Regions from separate parts of the Micromonospora sp. BQ11 genome, predicted to be linked through region 2. Evidence: riboswitches for the same ligand, from Rfam matches in the RefSeq annotation. Region 2 holds a riboswitch; the other holds the start of a gene.

Region 1 (10,354 bases), on a different contig from region 2:
TCGGCGTATCGCTGAGCATGCGAGATGGCACCGATGAACAGGTCCGTCGCGACGGTCACGCGGTGTACAACGAGGGCTTCGCCGATCACTTCGGGTTCGTACCCGCCGAGTACCAGGCATGGCAGGACCAGCGCGTGGCCAGCAGCGCGCACGACTGGGCCCAGCTGCACGTCGCGTACCTCGACGGGGAGCCGGCGGCCGTCCTGCTCCGGACGAACAGCTTCGTGCCGGACGACAACTGCGGTTACGTGCACACCCTGGCGACACGGCCGACGTTCCGCCGTCAGGGACTGGGGGCCTACCTGTTGCGCTACGCCTTCGCCGCCGATGCCGCAGCGGGCCGAACCGGAACGGTGTTGCATGTCGACACCGACCCGGAGCGTCCCGCTCTCGCCTTGTACCAGGCCGCCGGCATGCGCCCGATCCAGATCATCGACATCTGGCGGCGCACCGGCAGCACCCGTACTCCCTCACCCTCCGAGTAGTAGAGCTGGACACAGGCCCCGCTTCGGGGATACCAGGCCGGGTCCGCCGCAGTCGCTCGGCGGCCAGCAGAGCCGTCAGGCGTCATTGCTGTCATGGGCGAGGCGTGGTGACTCCGTTGCCGTGTACTCGGAGAGGATTTCGCCGAGGACCCGTTGCGCGTTCGAGAATTCTTCTGCGTCCTCGGGATCTTCGAATGTGGAGCAGCAGGTGGCGAGGGTTTTCCAGAGGGCCCAGCCACGCCCGCGCGCCCACGTCGCATCATCCACCGACAGCCGCTGGCGAAATGCCTTCCGGCCGTCCGCGGTCAGCAACGTCCAGGCGACCGCCAGATCGCAGGCGGGGTCACCGACGCCACAGGTCCCGAAGTCGATGACGGCCGCCAACCGGCCGTCAGCGAGGAGGAGGTTTCCCTGGGCGATGTCCCCGTGGAACCAGCGGTCCACACCGTCCCAGCGGGCGTCGAGTGCCCTCGCCCAGATCTCGCGCACCAGCGCGGCATCGACGTGGCCGTCCAGCTCCGCGAGCGCACGCTCAACCTTCTTGTCGTAGGTGCGTAGGGTGCCGCCCCGGAACCAGTTGTGGATACCCGGCTGCGGACCGCCCGCGGCGTCGACGCTCTGCATGGCCGCCAGGAACTCGGCGAGGTCGATCGCGAATCGCACCGGGTCGGCGATGCGGTCCACGCTCGCAGGCTCGCCGTCGAGCCACCGGTAGATCGACCACGGATAGGGGTAGCCCGCATCCGGCTTGCCTTTCGCCACCGGGGCGGGGATGGGCAGCGGTAGCCGAGCGGCGAGGGCCGGGAGCCACCGATGTTCCTTGTCGACCGCCAGGGCGTACTCGGCGGCGCTGGGCAGACGCACCAGCATTTCGGGGCCGAGGTGGAAGGTCCAGTTGTCCCAGCCGCCGTTGGCCACCGGCTCGATCGGGAGGTCGGCCAGGTGCGGGAACTGGTCGGCGACGAGCCGACGCACCTGTTCCGTGTCGACGGTGATGCGCTGGGGCAGGGGACCGAGATCCGGAACATCACTCACTGAACCGTCCTCGTTGACCATCGGAGTTGAGCGCGATGTGGTGCGCCAGCGAAAGCAGCCACCGTGCATCATGGACGGTCGTCATCGGTGACCGCCAGTACGGCCCCCGGTCAGGGTGGCCAGGTGGTCGTCGACGAGTTGGACCTGCCGCTGCGGCGGGAAGGCCGCCGGGGCGAAAAGGGCCTGCACCACCAGGCCCAGGACGAAGGCTTGAAGTCCCGCCGCGACCTTTGCAGGGTCGCCAGGAGGCAGTACGCCAAGTGCCTGGTCCGCGGCCACCCGCTCGCTCAGCCTGTCCCGGCTTGCGGCGTACTTGCGGGCGTAGTCGCTGCTCAGGTCGGGGTCGGAGAGCGCGGCGTCCCAGGAGGACACCCAGATCCGGTTGATGTCGGTGGTCTCGGCAGTCAGCGGGAGCATGTCCAGCAGCGCGTCCCTGAGGGCGGCCGTACCCTCGCCCGAATCGCGGCGCGTGCGGGTGAGCGTGCGCCGTTCGAGCAGGTTGAGGGCGTACTCCACGAGGGCTCGCTTGGTGGGGAAGTAGTGCGTGAGCAGGCCCGTGGTCGCGTCGAGTTGGGCGGCGACGGCGCGCAGGGTCAGGCCGGTGAACCCGCGTGCCGCCATGACGTGCCAGACCGCTTCCGAGACGTCTCGGCGGCGTGCCTCGTGATCTCCCTTGGTGCGTGGCATGGCACCACGGTACATTTCCACAACACCTGTTATGCGAATGAGGAGTCCCATGTTCTCGCTGCCCCTGCGCGACGATGCCTACCTCAGCCCGCTGGAGGTCTGGCACGCCGACGAGTTCGCCGACCACCTCGACCGGGCGCGCGAGCACATTCGCCCGTGGGTCGGGCCCGCATTCGTCACCGACGACCGGGACGGCGCGCGGGCCACACTTCAGCGGTACGCGGAGCGCCAGGCCGGTGACGGTAACCGTCTGTACGGCATCTGGCGGCGCCGAACTCTGGTCGGCGGCGTGATGTTCACCGACTTCAACGCCGCTGTCGGATCGTGCGAGATCGGCTGTTGGCTGGAGCCGTCCGCCGAGGGCCACGGCCTGGTCACCCGAGCGTGTGGTGCGTTGCTGGACTGGGCATTGACGTCCCGGGGGCTGCACCGGGCCGAGTGGCACTGCCGGGCCGACAACGACCGCAGCTCCGCGGTGGCCAGGCGGCTCGGCATGACTCTGGAAGGGGTACGCCGCGAGGCGTGGCCGTACGAGGGCGCGCGCTACGACACGCAACTCTGGGCTGTCCTTGCCCCGGAGTGGCAGGCCTTAGGCCGGCGGCCGTACGCATTCGTGGTAGACCCTTGTGGCAAGGACGATGTGATGAGCGGCGGCCCTGGACGGGGATGAGGATGCCTGACCCGCGTGCCTTCTGGCTGGACGAGCACGTCGACCGTGAGCGCGGCGCCGGCGGGCGCGGTCGCTACGAGACCGAGGTGCTCGGACGTATCGATGAGTTCGCCGACACGTGGGGTGACATCGCGCCGGTCGCCTTCGCCGCGACCGCGTGGCGGCTCGCCACCGAGCTGTCACCTGCGTACGTCCGCTGGCACCGGCGGATCGTCTCGGCGACCTGCACGCGGAGCCCGTGGGACGGGAGCATGACCTGCGCGGTCAGCGTGGTCTCCCGGTGGCCGGCCGAACTCACCTGGACCCGGCAATGGCAGCGCGACCGTGGGTGGCGCGACTGGCCCCAGTTGTTCGGTCAGTACACGACACCAACGGAGCAGGATGTGACGCGTAGCCCGCATCTGCGCGCGATGCTGCAGGTCGAGGCGCCGGTACCCCTCGATGATCTGCCTCCGGCTCCGGACGGTCCGGACAGTTCCGTGGCGCCCGCAGCGCGCCGAGCCGTCACCGTGCTGGCCCGGGAGCTCAACGATCTCCTCGCCCCCATGATCGGCCAGTTGGAAGCCGGGGTGCCAGCAGACTCCTGAGCGTCCGTAGCCCAGCCTCGATGAGTTCCGGGCCGTGCGCAGGTCATAACGTGCAGGACCGCTGACGCGCTCGTACCGGGAGGAAACGAATGGCGAAGCTCATCTACTCGATGGTCACCTCACTCGACGGCTACGCCGAGGCCGCGGAGGGTGGCCTCGGCACCGGGGCCGACGACCCGGTGGTGCACACCTTCGTCAACGACCTCTTCCGCCCCGTCGGCACGTACCTCTACGGCCGACGGATGTACGAGACGATGGTCTACTGGGAGACCGCGCACACCGAGCCCGACCAGCCGCCGTACATCCTGCAGTACGCCCGCGACTGGCAGGCGGCGGAGAAGATCGTGTACTCCACGACGCTGGACTCGGTGTCCAGCACGAGGACCCGGATCGAGCGGGCCTTCGACCCGGACGCGGTGCGCAGGCTCAAGGCCGAGGCTGATCACGACCTCACCGTCGACGGCCCGAACCTCGCGGCCCAGGCGATCGCGGCCGGCCTGGTCGACGAGTACCACCTGTTCATCACCACGAGCGTGGTCGGCGGCGGCAAGCGCTTCTTCCCCGACGGCGTACGCCTCGACCTCGAGCTGGTCGAGGAGCGTGCCTTCGACAGCGGACTGATCTACGCGCGCTACCGGACCCGCTGAGCCACACCGGTCGGTGACACTGTCCGGCGTCACGCAGTCGGCACCGCCACGGTGAGGCTGCCGCGGGTCAGGCGGTCGCGCGTTCGGCGGCGGCCACGGCGTTGCGGAACAGCATGGCGACCGTCGTCGGGCCGACCCCGCCGACGCGGGGGGTGATCGCGGAGGCAACCTCGGCGCAGGCTTCGTCGACGTCGGGGAGGAGGCGACGGCCGGCGTACCGGACACCGGCGCCGATCACCACCGCTCCGGGACGGACGTGCTCCGGCTGGATGATGCCGGGGACGCCGGCGGCGGCGACGAGGATGTCCGCGCGGCGGGTGTAGCGCGGCCAGTCCGCTACGCCGGTGTGGACCACGGTGACCGCGGCGTTCGCGGTGGGGCGTTTCTGGGCCAGCAGGATGGCCAGCGGCCGCCCGATCGTCGCGCCGCGCCCGAGGATCACCACCTCGCGGCCGGCGACCGGGATCCCGTGGTGGTCCAGCAACGCCTCGATGCCGGCCGGCGTGCACGGCAGGGGGCCGGGCAGACCGAGAGCCAGGCGCCCCATGTTGAGCGGGTGCATACCGTCGACGTCCTTGTCCGGGTCCAGCGTCTGCAGCGCGGCGTCGTAGTCCAGGTGGTCGGGGATCGGGTACTGGATCAGGACCCCGTGCACGTCCTGGTCGAGATTGAAACCGGCGATCATGTCGAGAAGGTCGGCGTGGGTGGCGTCCGCGGGCAGGTGCCGGTGCGGCGAGTCGAAGCCCAACTCGGCCGCCTGCCGCTGCTTGATCCGGATGTACCCGGCGCTCGCGTCGTCGTCGCCGACCAGGATCGTGGCCAGGCTCGGCGTGACCCCTCGTTCGCGCAGGGCGGCGACCCGCCGGGCGGTGTCGGAGAGTACGGCCTCGGCCACCGGTGCGCCGGGCAGGAATCGAGCGGTCTCGGGCATGCGTCCCTCCGGACGGCAGCCCAGGCGGTCGACTCCCGTGACAGGCTCCCCGATGGTCCGACCATCCCCGTGCCGCCAGTCGCCTCTGCCCCGCAGAATATCCGGCACGACGAGTGCGATGTGTCGCCTACCGCGGCTGGTCCCAGAGGGAGGGACGTCCGCGCTGGACGCGCCCTCATCGGGCTGTCCGTCCCGTCGATCATCGAGGGCCGTCGCGGCAGTACTGTGCGCGCCATGATCCGCAAAGCCATGATCGTAATGCCCCTTGTCGTGCTCTCCCTCGCTGCGTGTGGAGGTGAGGCCGACCAGGCGGAAGCCGCCTCGCCCTCGGCTTCCACAGCCCCCGTCGCCACCCCGTCGTCAGTTGCGGCGGCGGTCAGCCCGACCGCTCAGGCACCCAGCGAGGAGGCGGAGCTTCGCCGAGCGGTGGTGGCGTACTCGGACGCCTTCCTCGACGCCAAGCCGACGGTCGGGTACGAGCTGTTCTCGGCCAGGTGCAAGGAGCGTGTGACCCTCAGCGAGTTCACCGGCATGCTCATGGCCGCCAAGCAGATGTATGGCAAGGCGATGCCGATCAAGACCTTCGAGGCGCAAATCTCCGGTGACCTGGCCCGCGTGACCTACACCTACGAGGTGCCTGCCCTCAATCAGACCAGGGAGCCGTGGGCGCGCGAGGACGGCAAGTGGAAGCAGGACGACTGCTGAGGCTTGGCCGCGGCCGGTATCCGCAGGGCGGCGCCGGGGCACCGGAAGCCGGGATGAGGGCGCCCGGCGCGCCGATCGACCGTCAGTGCTCGCCCCGCGCGGGTGACGACGAGGCGAGTCGTTCGTGCATCACGTCGACCGGCAGGGCCGGGTTCCTCGCTGCGGACTCGGCCAGTTCAGCATCGTCGAGCAGGTGGACCATCCGGTCCACCGGTAGTCGGGGGCATGCCGCCATCGCCCGCCGCACCTCGGCGTCGGGGTCGCGGGTGAGCCGGTCGACGAGCGCCGGATCCGCCTGCGGGTCGCGCGCGACGAGCCGCCTGACCGCCGGGTCCCGGTCGTCGGCGAACCGGGCCAGCGTCACCGTCGGGAAGTTCGGCAGGGCCAGCAGTCGGTGTCGGTCACATCGACCGTCGCGGAACACCCGCAGGAGCAGCTCGGGTGGCGCGGTCGGATGGTGATGGGCGAGGAGGGCTCGTACGCTGGGATCGGGGTCCTCCGCGAGCGCGGTGACGACCTCTGCCGGCAACCGCGGGTCGACCGCGCCCCGCCGGCGCAGCAGCGGGTTGACCGATGTGGCGAGCCGTACCGATTCCGTCAGCGGCGGCAGCGGGTCCGGCGGCGACGTCCCGCGCAGGTGCCAGCACAGGTCGACCCAGCGGTTCCACGGTGCCGTGGTCACGTCGATGTCGATCGCCGCCCGCTCCTCCTCGGTGAGCGCGGGATGGACGGAGACCGCGGTTCGCACGGACACGTCCGGGTCCGCGGCGAGCCGTGCCAACTGCGGACCGGTCAGGTCGTCGCGCCTGGCGAGGCTGCGCCGTACGTCTGCCGACGGGTGGTCGAGCAACGCCTCGACCACCGCCGGCGGCAGGGTCGGGTTGGTCGCCATCGCGTCGACGCATTCCTTCCCGTCGTCGGCGGCGAGCACGTGTGCGATCAGCGCGGGGGAGAGCCGCCGGTCGCCCAGCAGCTCCCGGTGCGCGTACCCGTTGACCGGTAGGTCCGCCGGCTCCTGCACCCGTTCCCGCTCCGCGGAGAAGTGGGCGGTGGCCGCCCGCACCTCCGGTGCCTCGTCGTGCAGCAGGGCGTGCCGCAGGTCGTCGCGGGACGTCTCGTCCAGGCCGCCCAGCAGGTGGACCGCGGCGCTGCGGACGAGTGGCTCCGGGTGAGCGGCGACGACCGGCACCGCGCGCCGGTCACGCGTCCCCCACTCGATCACCTCGCCGGTCAGGTCGGCCGCCGTGAAGGTGCCAGCCCGGAACAGGGTGACGAGCCGGTCCAACCGGGGCAGAAACGCGCGGTCGGGCAAAGCCAGGTCCGGGTCCTCCCGGACGAGCGCGGCGACGCGACGTTCGGGGTCGTCCAGCAGGCTGAGCCGGAGCGCCGGGTCGATGTGGCGGTTGGCGGCGAGGGCGCCGCGTACCCGTGCCACGGGGTGACGCATCGCCGCGGCGACGACCGCGGGCGGCAGGTCGGCGCGCCGCCGGAACGCCGCGGGAACGGCCTCGGCATGCTCGTCGAGCAGGCGCAGCAGCACGTCGAGCGGTGCCGCGGGGTTGCCCGCCAGGCCCCGCGCCACCGGGACTCCGGCCGGATCGTCCAGCCAGAGGTCACGGCGGATCTGGACCACCCGGGAGGTGCCGATGTGGCCGCCGTCCGTCGAGGTGCCGGCGGCCGTGCGGAGCATCGTCCAGGAATCGTCGTCGATCACGGGCAGCGTGGAGATCGGGGGGAGAGGGCGGGGCAGGAGCCCGGCGGGCTGGTGGGTACGGTCACGCCGCCTCCATCGAGATGTCGAAGGCGATGTCGCGTACGTCGGCGACCGGGTGCTCCCGTAGCGCGTGGAGCAGGTCCCGCCACGGCTCCGACCAGCCGTGCGACCTGCCCCGCCGGACCAGTGCCACCGCGAACAGGCCGGTGGTCGCCTCGCCCCGCCGGGCGAGGGTGCGGGCCGTGTCCACCAGCACGTCCGAGTCGACCGTCAGCACGGGCTGCTCCGTCCGCTGGCCGAGGCGGTCGGCCAGCCTGGCGGCGAGCGCCGGTCGTCCGCTGACCAGCTCGGTGATCTCCAGCAGGTCGGCGGTGAGGTGGTGGGATGTCGTGCCGCCGAGTTGCAGCAGCGCGGTCGACAGTTCGGCTGCCCGGGCCACGTACCCCGGTTCGCGACCCAGGTCGCGCGCCACCGCTCGCGCCTCCGACCGGTCGACCTGCGGGCCTACCGAGCGGGCCCAGGTCCCTGCCTGGCTCAGGATGGCGTCGATCCGCCGCCGGGCCGGGCGGTCGGCCGCCGGGCCACCGGCGTCCGGGTCGGCCGCGTCGAGCCGCACCAGGGCGTGCAGGGCCGTGGCGAGGGCTCGTCGTTCCGGCCGGTCGGGGTGGTCGAGTAACGCGCCCACCATCGGCCACAGCGACGGCCAGGCGTGGTGCTCACCCAGGTCGGTCAGGGCCGCCGTGACCAGGTCGGTGACATCCGGTGCCCACGGCATCCAGTGCGCGAGTCGGGGCCAGGCGGCCCGGGCGACCGCACGGTCCGGGCTCGCGCAGGCCGCGGCGACGAGTGCGGCGTACCGGGGTCGGTCCGGTGCGGCCACGCGGTCCGGCGGCGTCGTCAGGACGGTCAGGGACTCCTCACGGCCACCGACGGCCGCCTGTTCGAGGATCGTCCAGCTCTGCGGCGCGTGCAGCCGCTGCCGGGCGGCGGCGACGACCGCCGCCCGGACGTCGCGGTGCTGGTCGGGCTGCTGCCACGCCGCCAGCAGCACCGGCATCGCCGCCGGTGGACCGAATCGGCCGAGCAGGCGTAGTGACTCCTTGCGGCTGGTCACCTTGCCTCGGCCGAGGGCCACGCCGGACAGCAGCGGCAGGAGGTCCGCCGGCCGGATGAATCGGACCACGCGGCCGGCGGCGTAGAGGGCGACGCGGGCCCGGTCGTCGTCGGCGTGCGCCATCAGCACCGGCAGCGCCTCGTCCGGTCGGTCGGTCCACGGCAGCGCGCCCAGGGCCGCCTCGGCCAGGGTGACGTTCGACGACTCGACGTACCGCAGCACCAGCCCACGCCCGGCGTCCGGGACCGGCGCGGCGGCCCGGAGAGCGGCGGCCCGGGCGTGCAGTGGCGTGCCGGCGTCGGCGGCGAGCCGCGCCTGCAACCGCACGAACGCCTCCTGCTGCCGGGGCAGCCACCGTTCGGGGTGCACGGGTGGGCCCGGAATCCAGCGGGTGCCGGCGGTCAGGAACGCCCCGCGGGGCGCAGGGCCGGACAGCACCCGGTCGAGCAGGTCGGTACGTCGCGCGCTGACCGTCCGCCACACCGTCGGCACCGTGATGGTGGAGGCGTCGCGGTCCAGGACGTGCGCCACCCGCTGCGCCCGGGTCTTCGGGTCAGCCAGCCACAGCTCGACGGCTTCCCGGACCACGCCGGTGACGTTGCCCGGCTCGCCCGCCCGGCTCAGCAACTCCTGGAGCTCGGGCAGCCGCCAGGCCCGCCGTCCCAGGGCCCGGGTCACCGCGAACAGCGGGCTGAACCGTCCCCGCGCGATGCCCGCCTCGATCCACCCCCGCAACTGGGCGAAGACCATCTCCTCCTGGCCGTGGCGCAGCGTCTCGTCGAACCGTCCCAGCGGCGGTAGCCGGTGGCCGCCGAAGAGCCGGTCGAGGGTGTCCAGTGCCCACCGCAGCAGGGCCGGTTCGTCGACGTGGTGGCTCAGCACCCGGGTGCAGAGGGCGCCGATTGCGGAGAGGGTCCGCGGTGACGCGTCGCGGGTGGTCGTCGCGTCGACCGCGATCCGGGTCAGCACCTCGACGGAGTCCGCGCGCAGCAGCCGAGCCACGGTCGTCAGGGCCGTCAGGGCGGTGGCGCGGACGGGGTCCTGTTCGTTGCGCAATCGCGTCAACCGGCCCACCGCGTCGGTCACCGCGGCCGGGTCGCCGCTGCGCCGCGCGGCGTCGAGGAGCAGTTCGTACGCGACTGCCCGGTCGACCGCGTCAGCGGCGCGTAGGACCGGGGTGAGCGCCGCCGACGCCTCCGGCCAGGGTAGGAAGGCGCTCCACGACCGCACCGCCACCTCGTCGTGGCGAACCCGGTGCAGGGCGAGCACCCGGCGGGCCTCCCGCTCCCGCAGGGCGCGGGGCAGCACCTCCATCAGCGCTACGTCGGGTATCTCGTCGGCGGTCTCCACGTCCGCGACCACGGCGTCGTAGAGTGCGCCCCGACGCGACGGGGGCAGTGTCGCCAACAGCCGGTCCAGCGAGTTGTTGTGGCCCCTCACCCGCCGACCCAGCTCGACCAGCTCCGCCTGGGGCAGCCCCGCGAACCGACGCAGCAGCGCCGGAGGCAGCCACTGGTAGGCCACCCAGCCCGCCCGGGAGGGAGCGGTCAGCATCGCCAGAACCCGTTCCGGCGCCGCGGCGGCGAGCGCGCCGTACCCGGTGAGATCGCCGGGAAGGTAGCCGGCCGGGGCGTGGCGTTCGAGGAGCGCCAGCGCGCGATCCGGTCGGACCCGACCGGCCACCAGGACGCTTCTCGCGCGTGCCGACCACCACCGCGAAAGCTCCGTCGGGCCCAGACCGGGCAGCACCGCCTCGGCGTGGTCGAGCAGCACGTCGGC
Region 2 (10,354 bases):
GCCCGCCTTCGTCTGGCTCAGCACGGTGTGGATCAGCTCGGCGGTGACGTCCATCTCCGCGGTGCCCAGACCGCGCGTGGTCAGCGCCGGGGTGCCGATCCGGATGCCCGACGTGTACCAGGCGCCGTTCGGGTCCTGCGGGACCGCGTTGCGGTTGGTGACGATGCCCGAGTCGAGCAGTGCCTGCTCGGCCTGCCGGCCGGTCAGTCCGTAGCCGGTGACGTCGATGAGCACCAGGTGGTTGTCGGTGCCGCCGGTGACCAGCTTCGCGCCCCGGCGGGTCAGCCCCTCGGCCAGGGCCTGGGCGTTGGCGACGATGGCCTGCGCGTAGTCGGCGAAGTCGGGGCGACGCGCCTCGGCCAGGGCGACCGCCTTGGCGGCCATCACGTGCGGCAGCGGGCCGCCGAGCACCATCGGGCAGCCCCGGTCCACCTGGTCGGCCAGCTCCGGGCCGCAGAGCACCATGCCGCCGCGCGGGCCGCGCAGCGACTTGTGGGTGGTCGTGGTGACGATGTGCGCGTGCGGCACCGGGTCGAAGTCGCCGGTGAAGACCCTGCCCGCGACCAGGCCGGCGAAGTGCGCCATGTCGACCATGAAGGTCGCGCCGACCGAGTCGGCGATCTCCCGCATGATCCGGAAGTTGACCTTCCGCGGGTACGCCGAGTAGCCGGCGACCAGGATCAGCGGCTTGAACTCCCGCGCCGCCGCGGCGACCTTGTCGTAGTCGACCAGGCCGGTCGCCGGGTCGGTGCCGTAGCTGCGCTGGTCGAACATCTTGCCGGAGATGTTCGGCCGGAAACCGTGCGTGAGGTGGCCACCCGCGTCCAGCGACATGCCGAGCATCCGCTGGTCGCCCAGCTCCCGGCGCAGCGTGAACCAGTCCGCCTCGGTCAGGTCGTTGACGTGCTTCGCCGCCGCCCGCTTCAGGGCCGGCGCCTCCACCCGGTCGGCCAGGATCGCCCAGAAGGCGACCAGGTTGGCGTCGATGCCCGAGTGCGGCTGCACGTACGCGTGCGCGGCGCCGAACAGCTCCCGGGCGTGCTCGGCGGCGAGCGCCTCGACGGTGTCCACGTTCTGGCAGCCGGCGTAGAACCGGCGACCGACGGTGCCCTCGGCGTACTTGTCGCTGAACCAGTTGCCCATGGCCAGCAGGGTGGCCGGGGAGGCGTAGTTCTCGCTGGCGATGAGCTTGAGCGACTCGCGCTGGTCGGTCAGCTCCGCGCCGATGGCGTCGGCCACCCGCGGCTCGACGGCGCGGATCACCTCGAGGGCGCTGCGGAAGGCGGTGGATTCGGCGTTCGGCGACATGCGACCTCCTGGTGACGTGCGGAAGGCCCAGGCGCTCGGCATGCGTCCCTCATGACGGGGCCGCTCCCCGATGGTTCTCCATCTCCAATGCGCCAGTCACGGCCCGCCGGTGATCCTACCGGGTCGGCCCGAGGTCGCCGCGCCGCCGGGGGTTGAGGAGCCGGCGCCGGGGCACTGCTCCCAGCGGAGCCGGCCGCGGTGCGGCGGCCGGTCCGCGCAGACGAGGGGAGTGACGACAAGATGACCACACCGAGCACCGACCGCCCGATGGCCGTGGTGACCGGCGCGTCCAGCGGGATCGGGTACGAGCTGGCGGTGCAGTTCGCCGCGCACGGCTTCGACCTGGTGATCGCCGCCGAGGACGACGGCATCACCTCGGCGGCGGAGCGGCTGCGCCGCGACGGCGGCCCGCAGGTCCAGCCGGTCCGCGTCGACCTGGCCCGGCCCGAGGGGGTCGAGGAGCTGGCGGCGACCGTACGGGCGACCGGCCGGCCCGTCGACGCCCTGGCGCTCAACGCCGGGCGGGGTGCCGGCGGTGACTTCGTCGGCGGCACGGAGCTGGCCGACGAACTGACCGTCGTCGACCTGAACGTGCGCTCGACGGTGCACCTGGCGAAGCTGCTGCTGCCGGCGATGGTGGAACGCGGTGCGGGACGGGTGCTGTTCACCTCCTCGATCGCCGCGACGATGCCCGGCCCGTTCCAGGCGGTCTACAACGCCTCGAAGTCGTTCGTCCAGTCCTTCGCGGAGGCGCTGCGCAACGAGCTGAAGGAGACCGGCGTCACCGTGACCGCGCTGATGCCCGGGCCGACGGACACGGAGTTCTTCGCGCGGGCCGACATGGAGGACACCCGCGTCGGCGCCGGGCGCAAGGACGACCCACGTACGGTCGCCGAGCAGGGCTTCAAGGCCCTGATGAAGGGCGATCAGACGGTCACCGCGGGCTCGCTGATGAACAAGGTCCAGACCGCCGCCGGCAAGATCGTCCCGGACAAGCTGAAGGCCGAGCAGCACCGCAAGATGGCCGAACCCGGCTCCGCCTCCTGACCCCGCCCGCCGCGCCCGCCCGCCGCGCCCGCACGCGCCCATCGCGCCCCGCGCCCGCACGCCGCGCCCGTCGCGCAGTTTCCGAGAAAGAGTGGCCATTCTCCGCGGAATAGCCACTCTTTCTCGGAAACTGTTGCTCGCGGCGCGGCGCGGCGCGGCGGGGGTCGCGGGGGTGGGCGGGCGTGCCTAGGATCGACGCCATGGCGGGGTACGCGGGTGAGGGCAGTCTGCTCGCCATCAGCGACCTGCACGTGGGGCACCGGGACAACCGGCCGATCGTGGAGGCGCTGCGCCCGGAGACGCCGTACGACTGGCTCCTCGTCGCGGGTGACGTGGCCGAGACGGTCGCCGACGTGGAGTGGGCGCTGGGTCTGCTGGCCGACCGCTTCGCACGGGTGGTCTGGTCGCCCGGCAACCACGAGCTGTGGACCCCGCCGCGCGATCCGGTGGCGCTGCGCGGTGTCGAGCGCTACCACCACCTGGTCGAGATGTGCCGCCGCCTCGGCGTGCTCACCCCCGAGGACCCGTGGGCGGTGTGGGAGGGCCGCGGCGGGCCGGTGACGGTCGCGCCGCTGTTCCTCCTGTACGACCACAGCTGGCGCCCGGAGGGGTTCGACACGCCGGAGGCGGCGCTGGCCGAGGCGTACCGGACCGGGGTCGTGTGCACCGACGAGCAGTTGCTGCACCCGGATCCGTACCCGAGCCGGTCGGCGTGGTGCGCGGCGCGGGTCGCCGAGACCGCCCGGCGGCTCGACGAGCGTGATCCGGCGCTGCCGACCGTGCTGGTCAACCACTGGCCGCTGGTGCGGGAGCCGACCCGGATCCTGCGGTACCCGATCTTCGCCCAGTGGTGCGGCACGGAGGCCACAGCCGACTGGCACCGACGCTTCGACGCCGCCGTCATGGTCTACGGCCACCTGCACATCCCCCGGACAACCTGGTACGACGGGGTGCGGTTCGAGGAGGTCTCGTTGGGCTACCCGCGGGAGTGGCGGGCTCGGAGCGTACCGCCGGGGCGGTTGCGGCGGATCCTGCCGGCTCCCGACGGGGTGCCGCCGACGGCCTGGTGAGACGCGTGCGGGCCCGGCCATCGGCCGGGCCCGCGCAGCGCGGTCGCGCTCAGGCCGTCATCGCGTCCACGGACTTCTTGATCGCCTTGGGTTCGGTGGGGGTGCGCGGGGCGTCCTTGCGCATGTCGATCATCCGCTGGCCGATCTCCTGGAGCTGGTTACGGCCGAGCGCCTCGCGGACCTTGGGGAACCACTCCTGCTCCTCCTCCTCCACGTGGTGCTCGACGTTCTCGATGAGCACCGTGGTCTTGGCGTTGAAGCGCTCGTCGGAGGCGTCCATGGTGGCGAGCTCGGCGCAGAGCACGTCGACCACGTGGTGCTCCTCGTAGGACTCGAGGATGTCGTCCTCCAGGTCCGGCAGGAGCTTGCGGACCTCCGGGTACATGACCTCGTTCTCCAGGTAGGTGTGCACCGTCAGGGCCTCCAGGATCTGGGTCACCAGCTCCTGACGCCGCGCTGCGGGACCCTCTTCCGCCTTCTGGAACTCGCGGAAGAGACGGCGCATCTCCTTGTGGTCCTCTTTCAACAGGACGATGGCATCGGTGGACACCGGCGGGACCTCCTCTTTTCGGCTGACCCAGGATTCCCTACCCTCGCGTGAGCTGCGGAAACGAAAGGGCCCGGCGGAATTCCGCCGGGCCCCTCCGCGTGGTGGTGCGGTTACTTAACCGCGTTGTAGGCGTTGACCACGCCGGCGCCGTAGAAGCCGTTGCGCTCACCGCCGGAGCAGGTCGCGTCGTAGGCGTTCGGGCCGGCCGGGATCAGCGGCACCGGGTTGTAGACGCCGGTCGGGCAGGACTTCGCCTCGGCGGTGCGCTCCAGGAGGGCCGCCAGGGCGCCCGGGGACAGGTTCGGGTGCGCCGACAGGGCCAGGGCGGCCACGCCGGTCGCGTGCGGACCGGACATCGAGGTGCCCTGCTTGTAGCCCCAGCCGTTGGTCCGCGTCGTCGTGTTGAAGGTGGTCGACAGGATGCCGTCGGTGATGGTGGAGCGGACGCCCTGCGTACGGAAGCGGGTGTCGCCGCCCGGCGCCGTCACGTCGATGACGCCCTGGCCGTACGAGGAGTAGTAGCTCTTCTCCCCGGTCGGGCCGACCGCCGACACGGTCACCACGCCCGGCGCCTCGGCCGGCAGGTCCAGGCAGGCGTTGGTGAGGTTCTCGCGCACCTCGGGCGTCCCGTTGTTCGGGCTGCCGTCGTCGGTGATCTTGTGCGCGAGGTCGTAGTTCGAGTTACCCGCGGACGCCACGTTCAGCACGCCCTTGCTCGACGAGTAACGGATGGCCCGCTGGACCGCCTGCCACACCGGACGCTGGCGCGCGTCGTTGCGGCAGTTCAGCTCCCACGGGTCGATGTAGTAGCTGTTGTTGGTCAGCTGCATGCCGTGCTCGGCGGCCCACATGAACCCGCAGACCGCGGCCTCCGGGAAGATGTAGCCGTCGTCGTTGACCACCTTGACGGCGGCCACCTTGACGCCCGGCGCGACGCCGGTCACGCCGACGCCGTTGACGGCGGCGGCGATGGTGCCGGCCACGTGGGTGCCGTGGTCGGAGGTCGTCGGGTTCCAGGCGGCCTCGGTGGTGTCGGTGACACCGCCGATGCACGAGGTGCTCTTGTCCTTGGCGATCTGGCTCGCCAGGTCCGGGTGGCTGGAGGAGATGCCGCTGTCCAGTACGCCCACCAGCACGTCGGCGCTGCCGGCGTTGACCGCGTGGGCCTGCGGGACGTCGATCATCGGCATGTCCCACTGCTGGCCGAAGAGCGGCTCGGCGGTGGGGGCGGCGGTGGCCGCGGCGGCCGCGGGGGCCGACACCTCCACCGTCTCGCCCTCGTCGAGCTGGCTGCCCAGGCCGGTGGTGGAGGCGACCGACTCGACGCCCGCGCCCGCCACCCGACTGGTGAAGTCGGGGTTGTTGGAGCGGACGACGAGCACGCCGATCTGGTGGTAGCCGGCGACGACGGTCCCGCCGGCGGCGGCGACCCGGGCGGCCGCCCTGTCGGTCGTGGCGCCCTGCGGGGCGAGCACCAGGTAGGTGGTGTCCGGTCCGGCGGCGGCGGCCGCCGGCACCAGGCCGCCGGTGACGGCGAGGCCGACACCCAGCGACACGGCGGACGCGGCCGCCAGTGTCTTGCGACGGAGGTTCTTCACACAGACTCCCAGGGGCTGTCTTCTCCCGGCCCGCCCTTGCGGGGAGCGGACCGGCGGGAGGAGGGCGGGACGCCCGCCTCCGGTGGGTACAGCGCCGTGGGTCGGTGTGGCGTTACACACACCTGCCTGGCGGGACAATTGGTGTCATACGGTGGCGAGGGTGTGCGGAATCTCGTCGAGCAGCTCGCGGGCGAGGAAACCGATGCGTCCGTACCGGGGAACCAACCGCTGGCCGCTCACCGCGTGGGCGAACGCCGCCCAGCAGGCGGCCTGCGCCGGTTCGGCGCCCCGGGACAGCAGCCCGGCGAGCAGCCCGGCCCGCACGTCGCCGCTGCCCGACGTGCCGAGCCCCGCGTCGCCGCTCTCCTCCCGCCAGCTCTGCCCGTCCGGGGTGGCGACGTGGCCGTAGAGGGACACCACGGCGTCGTACCGGCCGGCCAGCCCGATCGCCTCGGCGTCCAGGTCGTCGCCCGGCTCCCGGCCCAGCAGGTGCCGCGCCTCGACCAGGTTGGGGGTGAGGACCGCCCGCCGGCCCGCGCCGGCCAGCAGCTCCGGTGAGTGGCTGAGCGCCCCCAGGGCGTACGCGTCGAGCACCAGCGCCGTCTCCGGCCCGGCGGCGTCGAGGACCAGCCGCAGCAGCTCGCGGGTCTCGTCGATGCTCTGGAGGCCGGGCCCCACCGTCACCACGTCGGCCTCCGCGACCAGCTCGCTGAGCTGCCCTTCGGACTCCCCGGCGACCGCGCCTGCGGGCGTCTCCGGCAGCCCGATCACCAGCGCCTCCGGCACCTGGATGCTGAGCGCGGCGGCGGTGGACTCGGCGGCGGCGAGCTGGAGCACACCCGCGCCGGCCCGCAGCGCCGCCACGCCGGCCAGCAGCACCGCGCCGGGGGCGAACCGGGAACCCCCGACCACCAGCACCGTGCCCCGGGACTCCTTGCCCCCGGTCGGTACGGGAAGCGCCCAGTCCCGCAGCAGTGCGGGCGTGATGACGCGCGTATCAGACCGGTTCGGCATGGACCTCGTCCTCCCTGGTGGGCTTCGCACCCTGCGCCTGCAGGTGGCTCACGTCGTTGAACACGTCGGGGCGCAGCCGGCCGTCGCCGTCGGCCGACCAGCCGGTCACCGAGCAGTTGGCGATGACGTACCGGCGGGTCAACGCCATCAGCTCGTCCTCGGTGAGCCCCTCCACCAGGTAACGAGTCAGGAACACCAGGGCGTCATGGCCGAACAGCAGCACCCGGCGGTCCTCGTGGTCACGGCGCAGGTCACCGAGGAGGGCGCGCAGCCGCAACGCGACGTCGGTCCACGACTCACCGCCGGGCGGTCGGTAGTAGAACTTGCCGAGCCGCTCCCGCCGTGCCGCCTCCTCCGGGTACCGCCCGCGTACGCCGTGCGCGGTGAGCCCGTCCAGGATGCCCAGCTCCCGGTCCCGCAGGCGTTCGTCGCGGCTGACCGGGATGCCGGTGCCCTCCAGGGCCAGCTCGGCGGTGTGGACGGCGCGCAGGTACGGCGACACCACCGCCACGTCCGGCCGCCGTGCCTCGGGCAGCTCGGCGAGCCACCGGCCGGTGGCTCGTGCCTGGTCCTCCCCGGTGGGGCTGAGGGGTACGTCCGGGTCCCGGTGGGTCAGGTCGATCAGCTCCGACCCGGACTCCTCGGCCGCCGAGGCCGCCACGTTCGCCGTGCTCTCGCCGTGTCGGACGATCCACAGCGTCGCCAGTTCCGCCATGGGCCACCTGCTACCCGTACGCCGCCACGGGTAACCGCCCGCCGTCGCACGGCTCGGCGCGGGGCGTGAACGGGGTTCCCCCGGGTAAGCGCCGGGTCCACCGTTCGACGACAGGGGAGGTGTGCCGTGGCCACGATGGTCAGGGAGCCGACGAGTCCGGTCAAGGACAAGAACTACGACCTCATCCAGGCACTGCAGATGTCGCTGCACAACGTGTGGCAGCTGGAGACCTACATCGCCGACGCGGATGCCCAGGGCGACACGGAACTCGCCGGCTGGTTCCGGAAGATCCAGGAGAACAACCGCAAGGCGGGTGAACAGGGCAAGCAGATGCTCATGTCCCGCTTGCAGCGGGAGAACGGCTGAGGTGATCGCCGGCGTCCGGGCGGACCGGGTGGGCCGCCCGGCCGCCGCGTCGGCGTGGCCGTCCGCACCGGAGCCGTCGGCCCGGACCGATACCCTTGCGGGCCATGAGCGGCGGGCAGGACGGCGACCAGGTGGCGGCGGCGCTCGAGCGCGCCCTCGCCCGGCTCACCTTCGTCGACCTGGACGCCGACGCGGTGACGGCGCTGATCATCGAATCGGTGTCCTCCTGGGCGGCTGCGCAGGGGTGGCGGGTCTACCGGCGGGCGCCCAGCGTGCTGCCGTTGCCCCCGCCGCTGTCCGATCGGCGGTCCGTGCTCGACGTGGCGTGTGCGCGGCCGGACGGCCCGCCCGTGGTCGTCGAGGTCGACCACACCGACCGGCGTCGCACCTGGGAGAAGTTGGCGGCGGAGGCCGCCGCCGGCCGGATCGCGGTGTGGGTGCGCTGGGGGCCGGGCCGGTTCGGCACGCCGCCGCCGCCCATCCATCCGGTGACCTGCCAGGTGGCCCGCCGCAACGGGCCCGCCGGTCGCCTGCACACCCGCCTGCCGGAGGGCCACCGGCCGCCACCCACGCACTCCTCGCACGGCACCGGCGACACCACGGTCGTGCCGTTGCCGTCCCTGGACGACGGATCACCCTGAGCCGCGCCCCGGTGAGCCGGGCGCGGACGCCGACCGGTGCCGCTACCGTGTGAGACGTGGCGACGCCGGCCGAGGAGATCCAGGTGGGGGAGCGGCTGGTCCGTGTCTCCAACCCGGACAAGCCGTACTTCCCGGAACGCGGGCTGACCAAGATCGACGTGGTGCGGTACTTCCTCGCCGTCGGCGACGGCATCCTGCGCGCCCTGCGGGACCGTCCGACCATGCTGGAGCGGTGGCCGCGCGGCGTGTTCGAGGGCGCGAAGATCGGCACCCGACAGGACAACCGGGGCGACGCGTTCTACCAGAAGCGGCTCCCGACGGGAGCCCCCGACTGGGTACGCACGGCGCACATCACCTTCCCCAGTGGGCGGACGGCCGACGAGGTCGCGCCGAGCGAACTCGCCGTGGTGGCCTGGGCGGCGAACCTCGGCACGCTGCGCTTCCATCCCTGGCCGGTGACCGAGGCGGACGTGGAGCGACCGGACCAGCTCCGCATCGACCTGGACCCGATGCCCGGCGTCGACTTCGACCAGGTCGTGCGGGTGGCGCACGAGGTCCACGGCTTCCTCGACGAGCTGGGCCTGAGCGGCTATCCGAAGACGACCGGCGGGCGGGGCGTGCACGTCTATGTGAGCATCGAGCCCCGGTGGAGCTTCGGGGAGTGCCGGCGGGCGGTTCTGGCGCTGGGCCGCGAGATGCAGCGCCGCCGCCCGGACCTGGTCACCACGACGTGGTGGCGGGAGCAGCGGGACCGCCCCGTCTTCGTGGACTACAACCAGATGGCCCGCGACCACACCATGACCTCGGCGTACTCGATCCGGCCGACGCCCGCGGCGCTGGTCTCGGCGCCGCTGGAGTGGGCGGAGCTGGACGACGCCCGACCGGAGGACTTCGACGTCACCACGATGCCGGCGCGGTTCGCCGAGCGGGGTGACCCGCACGCCGGCCTGGACGACCGCCGGTACTCACTGGAGCCGCTGCTGGAACTGGCCGACCGCGAGGGTCTGGAGGCGCCGCCAGAGCGGTGAGGTCACGGCTTCGGCGGCGCTGCCCCGAGAGCGCGGTCGAGCATGGTGACCAGCTCCTCGGCGGCATGGGCGGTGTCGAATCCGGGATCGGTGAGGCTCTCCGCGACGATCGCGTCCACGGCCCCGTTCACGATCACGGCGGTGGCCTGGGGATCGACGCCGGGCCGGTAGTCGCCGGCCGCCCGGGCCGCCTCGACGAGGCCGGCCACCGCCTCCCGCCGGCTGGCCGCGTTCGGCGTGTCCTCGACGCCCGCGTCCTCCTGGACCATCGCCTCGATGATCATCCGGGTGTGCGCCGGATGACCGCGCAGGTACGCGACCAGCGACCGGACGTAGGCCGCCACCGCCGCCGCGCCGGTCCGCGCCGCCACCTCGGCGCCGACGTACGCGGTGAGGGACTCCAGGACCGAGTCGTAGGCGGCCCGCACGACCGCGTCCTTCGACGGGAAGTGGTACAGGACGGCCGCCTTGGAGATGCCGGCCGCCTCGGCGATGCGGGCGAGCGACGTGCCCGGATAGCCGTGACGGGCCACCAGATCGATGGTCACGCCGATGAGTTGCGCCCGGCGCGCCTGCTCGGTGACGGAGAGCGGTTTGGCGGGTCGGACCTGGGCGGACGCGGCGTCGTTCGGTGGCACCCGCCCACCGTACCGGGCCTCGGACGAGGCGCCTCCTGACCGACCGGTTGAATTTTCTACCGCACGGTTAGTATTCTGACCGCATGGTAGGTGAGGTGACGGGAAAGATCGGAAACTGGTTGCGGAGGCACCGCCGGTGGCTCGTCCGGGTCGCCGCCGTCGTCACGGTCGCGACCGTGGCCGTCGCGTACGCGGTGCGGGATCCCGCCCCGGTCGGCTACTTCACGTCCGCCCAGGCGCAGGACCGCTTCACCCGCGCGTACCAGGAGGCGATGGCGGCCCTGCCGGCCCCCGACCGCACCCTGGACGTCCGGACCGGGTACGGCGTCGTGCGGCTCTACCACTTCCGCGGCGGCACCGACCCGGCTGCGGCGCCCCT

The links. Region 2 has a riboswitch for ZMP and ZTP ahead of ACTMSW_RS12980 (glycine hydroxymethyltransferase). Riboswitches for the same ligand answer to the same signal wherever they lie in the genome.
Region 1: it holds a riboswitch for ZMP and ZTP, as region 2 does, so the genes downstream of both, ACTMSW_RS11630 (bifunctional 5,10-methylenetetrahydrofolate dehydrogenase/5,10-methenyltetrahydrofolate cyclohydrolase) here and ACTMSW_RS12980 (glycine hydroxymethyltransferase) in region 2, are expected to answer to the same signal.

What each region holds. Positions count from the first base shown of each region.
Region 1 covers NZ_JBQHDB010000004.1:409,296-419,649, forward strand. The annotation lists gene ACTMSW_RS11600 (GNAT family N-acetyltransferase) at 1-485, shown strand, start outside; gene ACTMSW_RS11605 (aminoglycoside phosphotransferase family protein) at 561-1,541, opposite strand; gene ACTMSW_RS11610 (TetR/AcrR family transcriptional regulator) at 1,602-2,207, opposite strand; gene ACTMSW_RS11615 (GNAT family N-acetyltransferase) at 2,257-2,877, shown strand; gene ACTMSW_RS11620 (hypothetical protein) at 2,880-3,464, shown strand; gene ACTMSW_RS11625 (dihydrofolate reductase family protein) at 3,554-4,111, shown strand; gene ACTMSW_RS11630 (bifunctional 5,10-methylenetetrahydrofolate dehydrogenase/5,10-methenyltetrahydrofolate cyclohydrolase) at 4,179-5,042, opposite strand; ZMP/ZTP riboswitch at 5,054-5,135, opposite strand; gene ACTMSW_RS11635 (hypothetical protein) at 5,277-5,747, shown strand; gene ACTMSW_RS11640 (hypothetical protein) at 5,830-7,461, opposite strand; gene ACTMSW_RS11645 (hypothetical protein) at 7,523-10,354, opposite strand, start outside.
Region 2 covers NZ_JBQHDB010000005.1:186,337-196,690, reverse strand. The annotation lists gene ACTMSW_RS12980 (glycine hydroxymethyltransferase) at 1-1,308, opposite strand, end outside; ZMP/ZTP riboswitch at 1,327-1,418, opposite strand; gene ACTMSW_RS12975 (SDR family NAD(P)-dependent oxidoreductase) at 1,549-2,355, shown strand; gene ACTMSW_RS12970 (metallophosphoesterase family protein) at 2,556-3,425, shown strand; gene ACTMSW_RS12965 (hemerythrin domain-containing protein) at 3,475-3,975, opposite strand; gene ACTMSW_RS12960 (S8 family peptidase) at 4,086-5,573, opposite strand; gene ACTMSW_RS12955 (NAD(P)H-hydrate dehydratase) at 5,718-6,587, opposite strand; gene ACTMSW_RS12950 (histidine phosphatase family protein) at 6,571-7,302, opposite strand; gene ACTMSW_RS12945 (hypothetical protein) at 7,438-7,668, shown strand; gene ACTMSW_RS12940 (hypothetical protein) at 7,773-8,309, shown strand; gene ACTMSW_RS12935 (DNA polymerase domain-containing protein) at 8,366-9,337, shown strand; gene ACTMSW_RS12930 (TetR/AcrR family transcriptional regulator) at 9,340-9,975, opposite strand; gene ACTMSW_RS12925 (alpha/beta fold hydrolase) at 10,071-10,354, shown strand, end outside.